One region of the Jeotgalibacillus haloalkalitolerans genome, then DNA from elsewhere that is predicted to be linked to it. Evidence: riboswitches for the same ligand, from Rfam matches in the RefSeq annotation. Region 1 holds a riboswitch; each other region holds the start of a gene.

Evidence for each region. Region 1 has a riboswitch for S-adenosylmethionine ahead of UFB30_RS13505 (O-acetylhomoserine aminocarboxypropyltransferase/cysteine synthase family protein). Riboswitches for the same ligand answer to the same signal wherever they lie in the genome.
Region 2: another riboswitch for S-adenosylmethionine. It lies ahead of UFB30_RS01935 (2,3-diketo-5-methylthiopentyl-1-phosphate enolase); the one in region 1 lies ahead of UFB30_RS13505 (O-acetylhomoserine aminocarboxypropyltransferase/cysteine synthase family protein).
Region 3: another riboswitch for S-adenosylmethionine. It lies ahead of UFB30_RS11280 (Na+/H+ antiporter NhaC family protein); the one in region 1 lies ahead of UFB30_RS13505 (O-acetylhomoserine aminocarboxypropyltransferase/cysteine synthase family protein).

Annotation. Positions count from the first base shown of each region.
Region 1 covers NZ_JAXQNN010000005.1:104,765-110,315, reverse strand. The annotation lists gene UFB30_RS13520 (ABC transporter ATP-binding protein) at 1-374, shown strand, start outside; gene UFB30_RS13515 (hypothetical protein) at 346-1,086, shown strand; gene UFB30_RS13510 (hypothetical protein) at 1,083-1,823, shown strand; SAM riboswitch class I at 1,915-2,032, shown strand; gene UFB30_RS13505 (O-acetylhomoserine aminocarboxypropyltransferase/cysteine synthase family protein) at 2,148-3,449, shown strand; gene metX (homoserine O-acetyltransferase MetX) at 3,463-4,533, shown strand; gene UFB30_RS13495 (aliphatic sulfonate ABC transporter substrate-binding protein) at 4,586-5,551, shown strand, end outside.
Region 2 covers NZ_JAXQNN010000001.1:392,932-398,482, reverse strand. The annotation lists gene mtnK (S-methyl-5-thioribose kinase) at 1-1,148, opposite strand, end outside; gene UFB30_RS01940 (sulfite oxidase-like oxidoreductase) at 1,164-1,826, opposite strand; SAM riboswitch class I at 2,086-2,207, opposite strand; SAM riboswitch class I at 2,799-2,907, shown strand; gene UFB30_RS01935 (2,3-diketo-5-methylthiopentyl-1-phosphate enolase) at 2,984-4,201, shown strand; gene UFB30_RS01930 (2-hydroxy-3-keto-5-methylthiopentenyl-1-phosphate phosphatase) at 4,206-4,871, shown strand; gene UFB30_RS01925 (methylthioribulose 1-phosphate dehydratase) at 4,868-5,500, shown strand; gene UFB30_RS01920 (1,2-dihydroxy-3-keto-5-methylthiopentene dioxygenase) at 5,500-5,551, shown strand, end outside.
Region 3 covers NZ_JAXQNN010000003.1:227,801-233,351, forward strand. The annotation lists gene UFB30_RS11265 (MFS transporter) at 1-339, opposite strand, end outside; gene UFB30_RS11270 (MerR family transcriptional regulator) at 506-1,264, shown strand; gene UFB30_RS11275 (SRPBCC family protein) at 1,379-1,831, shown strand; SAM riboswitch class I at 1,926-2,033, shown strand; gene UFB30_RS11280 (Na+/H+ antiporter NhaC family protein) at 2,174-3,475, shown strand; gene UFB30_RS11285 (GH32 C-terminal domain-containing protein) at 3,750-5,551, shown strand, end outside.

The sequences.
Region 1 (5,551 bases):
ATCCGAGAACGATTCTGATTTCAAGTCACCACCTTGATGAAATTGATGAATTGATTGAAGATCTGCTGCTGATTGATGGGGGACGTTCGGTTCTGCATCTCCCGATCGAAGAAGTAAAAGAGTATGCGATGGCTGTCACCGGCCCGACTGTTCAGGTTAAAAGCTGGTCAGATCAGCAGGAAGTGATTGCCCGTCTTGAAGAAAAAAGCGGATTCTCAACAGTGGTTGTGAAAAATCATTTTACTGCGGCTGAGAAAGCAGCTGCGCGTGATCTTAGATTTTCGCCGGTGTCTGCGAGTGATTTGTGTGTGTATATGACGAGAAGAAATACAGGGGGGATTGATGATGTCTTTAGCAACAGTCAGCACGGGTGATGTGATCCGGCAGCAAGTGATTTATAAATGGTATTCCTATACGTATCTGCTGCGCAGTCTTGTTCTTCTGCAGGTGATCGGGATTATATTCTCTGCGATTGGATCTGGAGGAATGGCGACGACTAATGATTTGTTTTCGATTGAAGTGTCAACCTACTCGACGAATACTGTTTTTGCTTTCACGATATTCTGGATGTTCGTTACGCCGGCTATGCTCACTGCTAAAAACTATTTGTATGAAGATTTCTCATTTGTTACAAACCGTTTCATTTCTCAGGTTTCCAATGCAATTCTGTTTGCTTCTGTTGTCTTGATTGCTGCCATTTTTACTGTATTGAGCAGCTATCTGATTTATCTCATTATGTTATTGGTACGTCCGGCAGAGTATTTTCCCGGGCTTTCAACGGTAGGGTCACCCGGGGAACTGTTCATTGCAGGTGCCGGTATGTTCGGGTATTACTTAATGGCTGTTGCGCTTGGGTATCTGTTTGGAACATTATTGAAGATCAGTAAGCTGTTTTTTGCACTGATCCCGGCAATCATATTTGTTCCGAACATCCTGCAAAACTACGTTCTATTTGAATTCGCTCATCTCTTTTATGTTCAGGAAAGCTCACTGCTGATTTTTCTGGTAAAAGCACTTTTTACTGCAGTCATATTGTATGGTCTGGCAGTAGCGCTGACCAATAATAGTGAGGTGAGAGAAATATGATGTTCCTTGTTCAAATACTTCCAATCGCACTCGTTTTACTGATTTTCACACTCTTTTGGAGAAGAAGAGAGCAGCAATTAAAGCCCAAAAAACAAAGAATATTTACTGGGAAGCTGTTGCGTACCCGACTGATCTATATCATCTATTCCGGCGTTCTCTTGGTTGCTATGGCTGCATATTATATTTTACCGGTATCAGCTGATGACACGAATGCCATGTCAGAAGCGGAACCATCAGACTATTACTTTGACCTGTATGGACCCGCTCAGCAAAACAGGTTTGATGATATTGCGCCTGAATTTCTGGTGGAACAAAAGCAGTATGATTTTTCAATGGACCGGCTGATTATTCCTGCGCCAGGTTATGGGTCGTCTTATGGAGATGTGCTAATTGCTGTTACAAAAGATGAAGAGGTTGACCGTGAAATTCTGATTGACATTTATGAAACACCTGTCGTATTAAATGGTTATGACATTACGGAAACCATCAAAAGAGCAGAAGTGTCAATTGCCGCTGGTACAGTGAATGTAGAAAACTCATTTCACACCAACAGGCTTCAGTTCAATCAGTTTAATCCACCGGTTGCCGCACAGCAATTCATGAAAGGGGAGCGTGCGGACCTGGCTTCAGGCTTAAATTATTCGAGTGGCATGAGTGTCATCCATCTGCGGGTTCCGGCACACATAGAAATTCAGTCCGATCCAGAAGCAGAGGTAATAGAATTCAAAGCCCAATAAAATAAATATTCAGAAAAAGGTTGACTTCCTTTTTCAGACTCTTTATAATCCTCAACAAGAGCAAACACAACATGTACTTACAACTTTATAACTCTTATCCAGAGTGGCGGAGGGACTAGGCCCTGCGATGCCCGGCAACCAACGTATCAAATCCTGATACGGAAAGGTGCTAATTCCTACAGACCCTGAAAAGGTCTGAAAGATAAGAGGAGGATATATAACCCTCTTCTTATGAAGGGGGTTTTTGTTTTCCCCTTTCACCTTCATCCAGTTACAACTTCACTGTAAAAAAATCCATCAACTCACTAAAGGAGAGATTCATTCATGACCAACAATCAGCCGCAATACAATATTGAGACGCTATTACTTCACGGTGCAACAGAATCAGATCCGACTACGAATTCAAGAGCAATCCCGATCTATCAGACAACGTCTTACACGTTTGACAGCGCTGAGCATGCGCAGAATTTATTCTCACTTGCTGAAGAAGGAAATATCTATACACGAATCGGAAACCCGACAGTCGCTGCTTTTGAAAATAGAATCGCGCTGTTAGAAGGCGGAGTCGGTGCTGTGGCAACAGCTTCCGGCATGGCGGCAATCACTTATGCAGTACTGAACCTTGCAGGCGCAGGAGATGAAATTGTCGCTGCTGCAAATCTTTATGGCGGCACTTACAACCTTTTCGCCCAGACGTTGCCGAGATACGGTGTGAATGTAAAATTTGTTGACGGGACAGACCCGGAGAACTTCAGAAAAGCGATCGGTCCGAAAACGAAGGCTGTCTTTGCAGAAGTGATTGGAAACCCGAGTCTGCATGTACTTGATACAGAAGGAGTGGCAAAAGTCGCTCATGAAGAAGGCGTTCCGCTGATTGTTGACAGCACATTTGCAACGCCTTATCTGAACAAACCGATTGAACACGGGGCAGACATCGTTGTCCATTCAGCAACGAAATGGATCGGTGGACACGGCACAACGATTGGCGGTGTCGTTGTAGATGCAGGAACATTCAATTATGATAACGGACGCTTCCCGGATTTTACAACGCCTGACCCAAGCTATAACGGATTACGCTTTGTGGATCTTGAAGCAGCGGCATTTATCGCAAAGCTGCGGGTGAATCTGCTGCGTGATACAGGCGCATGCCTCAGCCCTCAAAATGCATTTTATTTATTGCAGGGACTTGAGACGCTGCATCTGAGAGTGGAGCGTCACGTGGAAAACGCGCTGAAAGTCGCTGAGTATCTGGATCAGCATCCTTCAGTTGACTGGGTGCAGTATCCGGGTCTTGAAAGCCACTCATCATATGAGGCGGCGAAAAAGTATCTGCCTAAAGGAGCCGGATCAATTATTGTATTTGGCATTAAGGGTGGACGCGAGGCAGGCAGAAAAGTGATTGATCATACGCAGCTCTGGTCACATGTTGCTAACGTTGGGGATGCGAAATCACTCATCATTCACCCGGCTTCAACAACACACGCACAGCTGACAGCTGCAGATCTTGAGGCAGCCGGCGTAAAGGAAGAGCAAATCAGATTATCAGTCGGTATTGAATCTGTTGAAGATTTAATTAACGATTTAAATCAGGCGATTGAAAAAGCGGCAGTACCAGCGCATTCGTAAGGGAGGAACCACCATGGGAGAGACATTAACTGAGAAGGTCATGCATCGTGAAGGGACAGTTAACATCGGTTCTTTGACACTTGAATCCGGAAAAGTGATAGATGATGTCTCTCTCCGCTATGAGCGGTCAGGAGATCCGTCATTACCTGTGATCCTGATCTGTCACGCGTTAACCGGGACGCACCAGTCAGTCGGAACGGAGCAGGATCCGGGCTGGTGGCGTGGATTTGCCGGTGAACATGCTTACATTGACTTAACAAAGTTTCAGGTGATTACATTTAACGTTCTTGGCGGCTGCAGCGGTTCTACAGGTCCAGATTCACTTAATCAAAACGGTGAAAAGTACCGCACAGCCTTTCCATTTATCACGGTAAAAGATATGGTGAACGCCCAGTATCACGCCTGTCTGAAGCTTGGAATCACAAGCCTGCACGGTGTCATAGGCGGGTCACTCGGCGGTATGCAGACACTTGAATGGTGCATCAGCTATCCTGATTTTATGGGAAAAGCAGTGCTCCTTGCAGCGACGCCATCATTAAGTGATTACGGGATAGCTTTCAACCGGATCGGAATTCATGCGATTGAAAATGACCCGGCCTGGAACAACGGCTTGTATGAAAATGCCTCTGACGTAAAAGGGTTTGAGGTTGCCAGAATGGTCGGTCTTGTCACTTACAGAAGTCCCTACCTGTTTACAGGCAGATTCAACAGAGAAGAAAAAGAAGTGGAAGAAAAGCAGCCATTTTATCAGGTGGAATCCTATTTAAAATACCAGGGTGAAAAAATCACGAAACGGTTTGACCCGAACAGCTATTTGACACTTTTATATGCGATGAATCATCACGATATCAGCAGGTATCACGGCAGTATTCAGGAAGCAGCCGGGAAGATTAAGTCAAAGCTGCTTGGCATTGGATTTAAGGGGGATCTGCTATACCCGCCGAACGTAATTGAACAGTTTATCAGCTATGTACCTGAAGCTGACTTTCATGAAGTCGATACAGATTTTGGTCATGACGGCTTCCTCGTTGAATTTGAAAAATGGGGGGAGCTCGTCAAATATCATTTTGAAACTGGACAGTAAAAGCTGTCCGTTTCTTTTAAACATAATTCTGAGTAAACAGGGAGGAATATAAATGAATAAATTAAGTGCACTTATCTTATCATCAGCGGCAATCGGGGTCCTCGCTGGATGCTCAGCAAACGCCAGTTCAGATGAACAGCCGGAAAAAATTACGCTTGATTATGCTTATTATTCACCAACGAGCCTTGTACTGAAAGAGCAGGGACTGGTAGAAGAAGCACTGAAGGATGAAGGAATTGAAGTGGAGTGGGTACTCAGTCAGGGAAGTAATAAGGCACTGGAGTTTCTTAATTCCAGAAGTGTTGATTTTGGGTCCACTGCAGGAGCGGCAGCCCTGATCGCAAAATCAAACGGCTCTCCGGTGGAATCCGTTTACTTATACGCAAAGCCGGAGTGGACTGCACTTGTTGCAGCTGAAGGATCAGATATTCAGTCAGTGGAAGACCTGAAAGGAAAAAAAGTCGCCGCAACGCTTGGAACAGACCCTTACATATTCCTCCTTCGTGCACTTGAAGAAGCAGGGGTATCCTCAGATGAAGTGGAAATTGTGAACCTTCAGCATCCGGATGGAGCAAATGCATTATCTTCAGGTCAGGTCGATGCATGGGCCGGACTGGATCCGCATATGGCAAGAGCAGAACTGGATACGAATGCAGAACTGTTTTACCGGAATCCTGACTTTAATACGTATGGAACACTGAATGTCAGATCAGAATTTGCTGAAGATTATCCTGAGATTGTGGAAGAAGTAATTGCGCAATATGAAGCAGCACGTGAATGGACGATTGCGAATCCTGATGATGCCGCACAAATTCTTGCAGATGAAGCGGAAATGAACCTTGAGGTGGCAAAAGCAAGTCTTGCCCGCAATGACTTTTCAAATCCGGTCATTGGAGATGAACATACTGAAGCGCTGATTGCAGCGGGTGAGGTGCTGCGCCAGGAGGAAGTGATTGATCAGGATGCAGATATTGAAGCACTTGTTGATGAATTGTTAAACCCGTCATTTACAGAGAGT
Region 2 (5,551 bases), on a different contig from region 1:
ATCAGTGATCTGCCCGTTTCAATCGCGCGCTGCTGTGCCTGCAGTCTGCCTGTTTCGTCTTCAATTCCATCAATATCTTCAACATGTGCAAGGCCGATGATGCGGCGGATCGTTTTACAGCCGGCAAATCCGAGCGTATCCTGCCAGATCTTTTCAAGTACGTAATCTGCATACTGATCTGTCCGCTGTCTCTCTTCAAAGCCTTTTTCTAACAGCAGCTCGCGGTAGCGCTTTTCAAATACTGCCCAAGTCTGTTCGATCGTCTCAAGCAGGTAGTCACTGATCTCATGACGATTACTTTCATCCGCTCTTTCCTGCTGGGCAATATAGTTTAGCGTCAGGTTAGCAATGAATGCACCGATATCAAAGCCTGCCGGACCATAGAATGCAAATTCAGGGTCAATTACTTTTGTAGACTCTTCCGTTACAAACACACTGCCTGTATGAAGGTCTCCGTGCAGCAATGTTTCTCCTTCAGTCAGGAATTGTTTTTTCAATTTTGCGACTTCAAAGATTAGACGATCGTCCTGCCACAGTGACTCCACTGCTTCCTGAAGATTTTCAGGGTAGGAATTGGATTCAGCATTCTGATATGGGTCTGTGAAAACAAGTTTTTCAGTAATATCACACAAGTCCGGATTCACAAACTGACGTGCCAGCTTTTTCTTTTCAATCGGTCCAAGCGCTTCATCAGAGGCGTTGAACAGGTTTTCAGCAAGATACGTTCCGATATGTTCTGAAATGTGAGGATAAAGGTTTCCTTCAAGTAACCCTTTTCTCAGAATCACGTGATCTGACAGGTCTTCCATTACTGTCACTGCATAGTCATCGTCATAATCGAATACTTCCGGTACAAGCGTCGGTACATATTTCGCTGCTTCCTGCAGTGCCTGGCGTTCAATACGTGCACGGTCGAGCGATAACGGCCAGCTTTCACCGACAACCTTTGCATAAGGCAGCGCCTGCTTAACGACAAGCGATTTGTCAGTCTGCAAATCCTTTACTATAAACACATAGTTCAGATTACCATCCCCAACTTCCTTACACGTTACCTGCTCTTTATCTGTAATGAGTCCCTTTTTCTCTAAATAAACGAGGACACTCTGTTCAGTAAATGGTTCATACACATGCTCACGTACATTTGTCATTGACGTTCCTCTCCTTTAATCAAATTCTTTTTTATGCCACTCATCTTCAGGAATATCTAAGTCCTCTCCTGAAAAACGCTCTTCTCTGAATACTTCTCCGTAATTGTGAAATCCGTTGCGTTCCCAGAACCCCGGGCGGTCTTCCTGTAAAAATTCAATTCCTCTGATCCACTTCACACTCTTCCAGAAATACAGGTGCGGTACGACCAGTCTGAATGGATAACCATGCTTGGCTGTCAGCGGCTTCCCTTCAAAAGAGTGCGCCAGCAGAATGTCTTCTTTTAGCAGATCCTCAAGCGGTAAGTTCGTCTCGTAGTCATGATCTCCATAAATCATAACGTGCTTCGTGCCTTCAGGGATCTCAAAATCTTTCAGCAAATCCTTTATTGTGACGCCGGTAAAAGCATTGTCAAACCTTGACCACCTTGTCACGCAGTGAATATCTTTTACGATTGTCGTCTGCGGCAGCTGCATGAGCTCGTCATAAGTGAATGTCTTTTTCGTTGCACCTTCTCCAAACAGCGTGAAATCCCATGTAGCAAGATTGTATTCAGGGACTTCGCCTTCATGCAGAATCGGAAATTTTTCTGTCAGCGTCTGACCAGGTGGAAGTCTGCCATCATGTGTATTTTTCTGTACCGGCGGCCGTGCTTTTTTCAACCGTTCTGCCTTACCCATTGTTTCACGCTCCTTGTTTGCTTCAAGCCGGCAGATGATTTCCGCTTCAGGCGGACGCTTTCCTGGATGAGCCGTTTTGTGGCTCCATTAGACCTCCTCGGCTTCGCCTGCGGGGTCTCAGCTTCCAACTAATCGTCCCGGAGTCGCCGCCTTACGCTCCAATCATCTGCTGTGCAAATTCACTAATTGCTTTTTATAAAAGTGAAAAATAAAAAGCCCCTTTCTAAGATAGAAAGAGGCAGAATTAGACTGATTCGACCTCTTATCTCTCAGACCATTACGTCTGTTGGATGTAGCACCGTGTCCCTGCTGTTATGTATACAGCGGGGCCGGTTGCCGGGCTTCATAGGGCCAATTCCCTCAGCCAACTCTCGATAAGAGTGGTATATGTAGTTGGATGTTTTTGGTTTATTGCGATTTCATAATTGCAAGTTTACGGAATAGAGTGACGGTTTGTCAACGGGTTTTTTAAATTTATTTTTTGGGGGCTTCCGGGAACCGCTGTTGACCTGCGTTTCAGGCGGACGCTTTCCGGACGGAGGTTGCTGAGCCTCCTCAGCCTGCGGCTTCCGGGGTCTCAGCTCCCCTCTATTCGTCCCGGAGTCGCCGCCCTCCACTCCGGTCAACAGCTGAGTTATCTTTGAAAAATATATAGTTGGTTGATCAACTATCTCTCATATTTTTACTTTGTTAAAAAATCATAGTACCTGCACAGCGGGTGATTGAAGCGTAAGGGGCTGCGGCAGGAAGGGACAGATGAGGCAATGGCGAAGCCTGCTGGCTCACCGCCCGGCCGCGGAAAGCGTCCCCCTGCAGCGTAAATCACCCGCCAATTTATAAAGCACATCACAATTTATACTCATAAATTCAAAAATCAAAAATATAATTTTCTGAAAAATCTGCTTGACGTTTTTGAAGATGTCTGCCATAATTCGGTACATGATTTTAAAACTAACTGAATACGTTATACAACTCTTATAAAGAGCAGGTGGAGGGACGAGCCCGATGAAACCCGGCAACCTGTTTCGGCTAACGCTGATTCAAGGTGCTAATTCTCACAGCGACAGCTGAAGGATAAGAGGAAGAACGTTCATTTTGATGTCCGCTTCCTCTTTGGGAGCGGATTTTTTATTTCTGTTTTTGAAAGGATGTCTTTTATGTCAAAAATCACAGCGACTTATCTTGTACATGATGCAAAAGGAAATTTGGAAAAAAAGGCTGAGTCTATTGCGCTTGGGCTGACGGTCGGTTCATGGACGGACCTACCCGCGGTTGATCAGGAGCAGTTAAAAAAACATAAGGGTGAAGTTGTCTCTGTCAGTGAAACAACGCCTTCAGATGCAGCGGCTCACCTCGGTGAGCGCAAGGCGGGACTGATTAAGATTGCGTATCCTGCGGCAAACTTCAGCGCTGATATTCCGGCGATCCTGACAACGATTTTTGGAAAGCTGTCACTTGATGGTGAAGTAAAGCTTGTAGATATTGAGCTTGATGAAGCACTTGAGCAGCAGTTCCCCGGTCCCCAGTTTGGAATTGATTCAATTAGAAACAAGCTTGGCGTACATGACCGCCCGCTTCTGATGAGTATTTTCAAGGGGATGATCGGCCGCGGAACAGATCTTTTCGAAGAACAGCTCCGTGCCCAGGCTGCAGGTGGGGTTGATCTTGTAAAGGATGATGAGATTTTATTTGATAATCCGCTCACCCCTTTTGAAGACCGGATCCGCCGAGGTGTGAAGGTGCTGAATGAAGAATATGAACGTACAGGTCACCGGACGTTATATGCAGTAAACCTTTCAGGCAGAACGTTTGATTTAAAAGAGAAAGCAAGAAAAGCAGTCTCGCTTGGTGCGAATGCATTACTGTTTAACGTTTTTGCTTACGGGCTTGATACACTGCAGAGTCTTGCTGAAGATCCATATATTGATGTACCGATTATGGCTCACCCTGCTGTATCCGGTGCATTTACAGCTTCACCGCTGTACGGCATTTCAAATCAGGTATTGCTTGGCAAACTGCTTCGTCTTGCAGGTGCAGACTTCGTGCTGTTCCCTTCTCCATATGGCAGTGTGGCGATGGAAAAAAGCGAAACATTTGCGATCAGGGATGCACTTACATCTGACAGCCGCCTGAAACGCGCATTCCCTGTGCCATCAGCCGGTATTCATCCAGGACTGGTTCCACAGCTGATTGAGGACTTTGGAAAAGACTCAATTATCAATGCCGGCGGCGGTATTCACGGTCACCCTGGAGGCGCGGCAGCCGGTGCAAAAGCTTTCCGTGATGCGATTGCTGAAGTTCAGGCAGGCGGTACGCTGGAAGATGCTGCCGCAAAGTCAGCAGAGCTTGAGAAGGCACTTGCATTATGGGGGTGAGCGCATGCCAAGCGTAATCTTTTGTGATTTTGATGGCACCATCACAAAATCCGACAACATCATTTCAATTATGCAGCACTTTGATCCCCCGGGCTGGGAGCCGATTAAAGATCAAATTCTTTCCCGGGAAATATCAATCCGCGAGGGCGTAGGGAAAATGTTCGCAACCCTCCCTTCTTCTCTAAAAGAAGAGATCATTCAGTATGTTGTCGAAACGGCTGAAATCCGTGATGGCTTTGGTGATTTTGTCAGCTATACAAGAAAAGAAAATGTCCCGCTGAATATCGTCAGCGGCGGCATCGATTTTTTCGTAAAGCCCATGCTAAAGCCTTACAACCTTGAAAATCAGCTTTACTGTAACGGCAGTGATTTTTCAGGAAATACAATTCAAATCACCTGGCCGCACACTTGTGATAAGCACTGTTCAAATGATTGCGGCTGCTGTAAACCAAGTATCATCAGGGAGCTTACAGATGAGCCTGTACAGAAAATCGTCATCGGCGATTCTGTTACAGATCTTGAAGCTGCAAAGCTCGCTGACCTGGTGTTTGTCTGTGGCGATTACCTTGAGGAAAAATGCAGGGAGCTGAATCTTCCATACAAGCGTTTTACTCATTTTGATGAAGTTGTTACCTATCTTGAACAGTCAAAGGAGGTTGTGCACCGTTGAAAACACTTGATCTTAAGAACCGCTGGCAGGAGCTTGCCGATGTAAAAGATGCTCTTGGTGCAAGAAACTGGTTCCCTGGTACAAGCGGCAACCTGTCGATCAAAGTATCCGATGACCCGCTTGAATTTCTGGTAACAGCAAGCGGCAAGGATAAGTACCAGCGGACAGATGAAGACTTTCTGTTAGTGGATCAGCACAGCCAGCCGGTTGAACAGACCGGATTGAAGCCTTCTGCTGAGACGCTTTTACATCAAAAAGTGTACGAACTGACAGACGCAGGCTGCTCCCTCCACATCCATACGGTCAGCAACAATGTGATTTCTGAGCTATACGCTGAAAAAGGTGAAATCACTTTTCAGCACCAGGAGCTCATTAAAGCTTTTAACCTGTGGGAGGAAGACGCTGTATTACGGGTGCCGATTATAGAAAACCCGGCACATATTCCGGATCTCGCAAACCTTTTAGCAGAACGGATTGAGGAAAATATTTTTGGTGTGCTAATCCGCAATCACGGCATTACCGTCTGGGGGCGGAATGCTTTTGAAGCAAAAAAGCATCTTGAAGCATTTGAATTTCTATTTGAGACACATCTCGCATTACGACTACAAACTCAGGGAGGAAGATCATAATGGCGACAATTACAATCAGAGATACACAGGAAGTTATCAAAGGTGAAGAAC
Region 3 (5,551 bases), on a different contig from region 1:
AACTGCGCCAAGACCAGGCAGGCTGATTAAAGCAACACGCTCCTCTTCATATGCTTCTGCGATAATCGCTTTTTTACCCTGAAGCAGTGGAAGGTCTGTAATCGCTACTGTAAAATTCCATTTGTTCTCGTCTCTCAATGATAAAATGGCCCTCATCACTTCTTCAGACTGATCAGTGCCACCTGTTATAGAATCAATTGAGCAGTCTATTTTCCAGTGCCGATGATCATCAACATAATAATCCAGCAGTTCAGGCAGGTCAGCTTTCAGCGAATCAATTAATTCTTTTGGATATCCCGGTGCCGCGATCAAGCCTACTGTATAATCAGATCCGCTCATTTTCTCACCCCGCAAATTCTATGTATGTCTTACTTCTTTAACCTAAAATGAGGGTGTTAAAAACGCTCATTTCCAATTTATAATATTTATATAAAAAAATATGATTATATCTGTTGACCTTCACGCAACGTAAAGCCTTATGCTTAATCTGTCAGGAGGGGTTTAGATGGAATATACAGTTCAGCAGCTGGCAAAGCTGTCCGGTGTGAGCGGCCGCACACTGAGATATTATGATGAGATTGGTCTGTTAAAGCCTGCGAGAATCAGTTCCTCAGGTTACCGGATTTACAGTCAGAAGGAATTGGATCTGCTGCAGCAGATTCTCTTTTACCGGGAGCTTGAGGTGAGCCTTGAGGAAATTAAAAATATCATTCATCACCCGGATTTTGATCTGATCTCAGCTTTGCAGCAGCACGTTGAAAAACTGGAGGAAAAGCATACCCGTCTTGAACAGATTATTTCAACCGTAAAGAAAACGATTGAAAGCAAAGAAGGAGGTACTCCAATGTCAGATCAGGAGAAGTTTGAAGGATTTAAGAAAAAGATGATTGATGAAAATGAAGAGAAGTACGGAAAAGAAGTGCGTGAACAATATGGAGATCATGTTGTAGATGACAGCAAAGCCAAAATGATGGGGTTGTCTGAGGCTGACTTTAGACGGATGAATGAAGTGGAGAAAGCACTTTTTGAAGCCCTGAAGAATGGCTATGAAACAGGTGATCCTGCTTCGCCTGAGGCACAAAAAGCAGCTGCACTGCATAGGGAATGGCTGAGCTTTACCTGGCCAAAGTATACAAAAGAGGCGCATGCAGGTCTTGGGGATATGTATGTGAGCGACGAGCGGTTTACTGCGTATTATGACAAACACTTTGAAGGCGCAGCAGTATTTTTACGGGATGCGATTGATGTTTATACGGGAAAATGATATTGATCGAATAGTCATCTGCAGACGTGCAGATGACTTTTTAGGCTGTACCGACTCTATAGTTTAAAATAAAGATTAAGTTCAATTTATGGTAAAACGAAAGGGTGGACAGCAATGATCACATGGAAAGAAGAAACAATCATTACTGCGAACATTGAACATGTATGGGACTTATTCAAAGATAAAAACATCAAAAGAATTATGCCAAAGGTGTTATCACACGAGCTTGTGGAAGGTGAGGAGACTGTAGCTGGCGCAAAGCATCAGCAGCAGTACGGTGAGGGTAAACGCGTGGAGACTTATATTGTACATACCCTCGCTTATGAAGATTATGAAAATGAAAAGTTTAAGAAAGTAAACTTTGTTCTTGGCAAAGCCTTTGACACGACCTTTTCTTTTAAACTGGTAAAAGAAAGCGAACAGCAGACCAGACTCATCTATGAAGGTGAAAATAAGGGAGCTAATTTTATAGGCAGGGCAATGCTGAAATTTGCCGGTAATAAGCAGGATCATCAAGTTGTACTCGATTTCCTTAAAAGAGTAAAAAGTGAAGCGGAAAGTGCCTGAAGAGAGATTGAATATTCTTAATTTAAATGATTGTATTGACTTATCCGAGTGAATCACTTATATTTCAACAATCAATAAAAACTTCATAACCATCTTCTTATGATGAGAGGCGGAGGGACTGGCCCTTTGAAGCCTCGGCAGCGGACTCGCAAGTTGAGTACTGTGCCAATTCCAGCAGGCGTTTTTGCCTGAGAGATAAGAAAAGTTGTTTGCTTATACAAGCCTCTTCTTTTTCTTATTGGAGAGGTTTTTTTGTGTCCTGAAAAACCTTTCCAACGTTTAATTCACCCCGGAGTGGGTACATTCAGCAGGGCACGATACTATTTCAGGAGGCTCGGACAAATGAATCAGGAGAATATTCAAAGCAATCCGCTGGCACTTATTCCGTTCGGCGTATTCATTTTACTTTTTATCGGATCAGGTATTTTAACAGGCGACTTTTATTTCATGCCTGTATTAGTGGCATTGTTCACAGCGATTTTAGTGGCAATGCTCATGAATAGAAAAACAGATTTTCAGACGAAAACGATGCAGCTTGCAAAAGGTGGCGGACATCCGAACATTATTTTGATGGTTGTGATCTTCCTTTTAGCCGGAGCTTTTGCTTCAGTAGCAGAGGGAGCTGGTGCGGTTGATTCAACCGTTAACCTTGGACTGTCACTGCTGCCGCAGAATCTGCTCATTGTCGGTCTGTTTGTGATCGCATGCTTTATCTCAATTTCAATGGGAACGTCAGTCGGAACAATCGTTGCGCTGGCACCAATTGGTCTTGGACTTTCAGAACAGACAGATATCGGTGTGGCGCTTGCTATGGGTGCAATCGTCAGTGGTGCAATGTTTGGTGATAACCTGTCAATCATCTCTGATACGACGATTGCAGCAGTTCGCACGCAGGGAACAAAAATGAAAGATAAATTTAAGGCGAATATCTTTATCGTATTACCGGCCGCCATTATTACAGCGATCATTTTTGGTGTGCTGACAACCGGCAACAGTGCTTCAATTGATGGGGATAACCCATATAATTTAGTTCAGGTGCTGCCTTATCTCGGTGTATTGATTTTTGCTGTAGCCGGAGCAAATGTGATTTTGGTGCTGCTTGGCGGAATCATTTTTGCAGGAATTGTTGGTCTTGCGCTCGGACAGTACAGCTTTATGGACTTAATCGGTCTGATTGGTGATGGCTTTACAAATATGCAGGAGCTCGCGATGATCGCGATTCTGCTTGGTGGACTAGTGGAGCTGATCAGAGCAAACGGGGGAATTGAATCCCTGCTTCAGGCAGTAACGAAACGTGTGAAGACGAAAAAAGGCGGGGAAGCCGGTATTGCAGGGCTTGTAAGTACAGTAAACCTTGCGACGGCTAACAACACGATTTCCATTATTACTGCTGGACCGCTTGCAAAGCAGATTGCAGATGAGTATGACATAGATAAACGAAGGTCAGCGAGTTTACTTGATATTTTCGCGAGCTCTGTGCAGGGTGTGATCCCTTATGGCGCGCAGCTTCTGGCTGTTGCAGGGGTCGCTGGTATTTCGCCGGCTGAGATTGTACCGTATTGCATTTATCCGATTCTGATTGCATTGTCAGGTGCAATTGCGATCGCGATTCAATATCCGAGATTTATAACAAAAAATGATTAGATGAAGGTCTGCCTGGCAATTAGTTAATCACTGACTGCCAGGCAGACTTTTTTAATTGAAAGGATCCCTGTTGTGGAAGAGCACAATCAGTGCTATTTTCTCTTTATTCTTGAACCTTTCTATCCGAGCTGTTAAGATTTAAAGCAATTTGATAATCTCATACAGCAGGATTGTGACTGATAAGCAGGCAAGACCTGAAAACAGGAAGAGACCATTAAGGATCTTCCATGTTTTCGGGTCTTTTTTATTTCGCATAATCAGGGAGGAAGAAAGAATGGATAAAAAATGGTTTGTATTAGCTGGAGGAGCAGGTGTTGCAGCGACGATGCTGATATTGTCACAGCAAACCGATCAGCCTGTTCCGGATCAAGAACAGGAAAGGACGCAGGAAGTGAATGAACGGTCAACCGAAAGAGTAGAAGATGCACCGGCACCCACTCATGTATTAAGTGAGGATGCGCTTCATCAATGGGCGTTTAATGAAGCACGCGGGATTGCTGCTAAGGATGTTGGCTTGGATCAGCTTGATGATGTAACAGCAGCAAAGCCGTCAGGTCTTGAATGGAAAAGTGGTATTGATCATGGTGCTCTGCTATTTGATGGATATTCCAACTGGATGGAGAGGCCTCCTGAGAATGTTCAGGTGCCTGAAGGGTCGTTTTCTATTGAAGCATGGGTAGCACCGAGAGCCTATGAATGGGGAGATGAAGGAAAAACTTCTGCAATCATCAACCAGCATGACAGGGAACAGCAAAAAGGTTTTATCGTTGGAATGGGGAGACACGGTTATGTTACCTTTCAGCTTGCCCTGAACGGGGAGTGGCATGAGCTCTGGTCTCCGGCAGGAAAAGTGTTGCCAAAGGATCAATGGTCGCATATTGTTGCTCAGTTTGACCAGAAGGCAGGAAGAGTCCAGATTCTGATCAATGGGAAAGTCGTTGCTGAAAAAGAAGTATCTGCTGATATGCAGCTCACCCCTGCTGAAAATATACCGCTGCAGGTTGGAAAACATAATCAGGCAACTGCAGTTTCTGAAGTATTTCAGGCAAATATGTTTAATGGTCTTATGGACAATGTTTCGATATATGGGCGTGCTTTTTCGGAAGAAGAAATTTTGCAGCAGGTCAATGAAGTGAAAAATCAATACAATGGTGAGCTGCCGGCACCTGAGACTTCTTATGATCGAACTGTCTATCGAGGAGATCGTTATCGTCCGAACTATCATTTTACGGCACCACAACACTGGATGAATGAACCCCATGCGCCGATTTATTATAATGGTGAATATCATTTGTTCTATCAGTTCAACCCTGCAGGCCCATTTTGGCATCAGATTCATTGGGGGCATGCAACGAGTGAGGATATGATTCATTGGGAGGACCGGCCGGTAGCCCTGAGTCCGACTGAAGGAACTGTAGCCAGGGATGGTGTCTGGTCGGGCAGTGCTGCTTATGATGAAAATGGTGTGCCGGCTCTATTCTATACAGCCGGACACGATGAAATGATCCCTAATCAGATGACAGGTATAGCCAGACCAGGAAACCCTGATCATGCAAAGCTGGATGAGTGGAACATGAATGCTGACGCTGTCACTGTTCAGGAGGAAAACCTGACTACGCCTGAGGGGAAAGTGTTATTTGGGCAGTTCCGGGACCCTTACGTCTGGAAAGAGGGCGACAAGTGGTTCCAGCTTGTAGGGTCCGGAGTTGAAGAAGCAGGAGGAACTGCACTCTTATACAGTTCAACTGATATGGAGAACTGGAATTATGAAAAACCGTTCTTGATTGGAGATAGTATGGAATTCCCTAAAACGGGTGATGTGTGGGAGCTTCCATTCCTGGTGCCAATTAAAAACACTAAAACAGGTGAGGAAAAACATGTCTTTATGATCAGCCCGTATTACATGGAGTCCAGTCCCTATGCAGCGCGATTCACCTTTTACTGGATTGGCAGCTGGGATGCTGAGACAATGACATTTACACCGGATCATCAGGAACCGCGTGAATTTGATTATGGAGAGCATTTCACCGGTGCGCAAGGGTTTGTCGATCATGAGGGGCGCAGTCTGGTCACGAG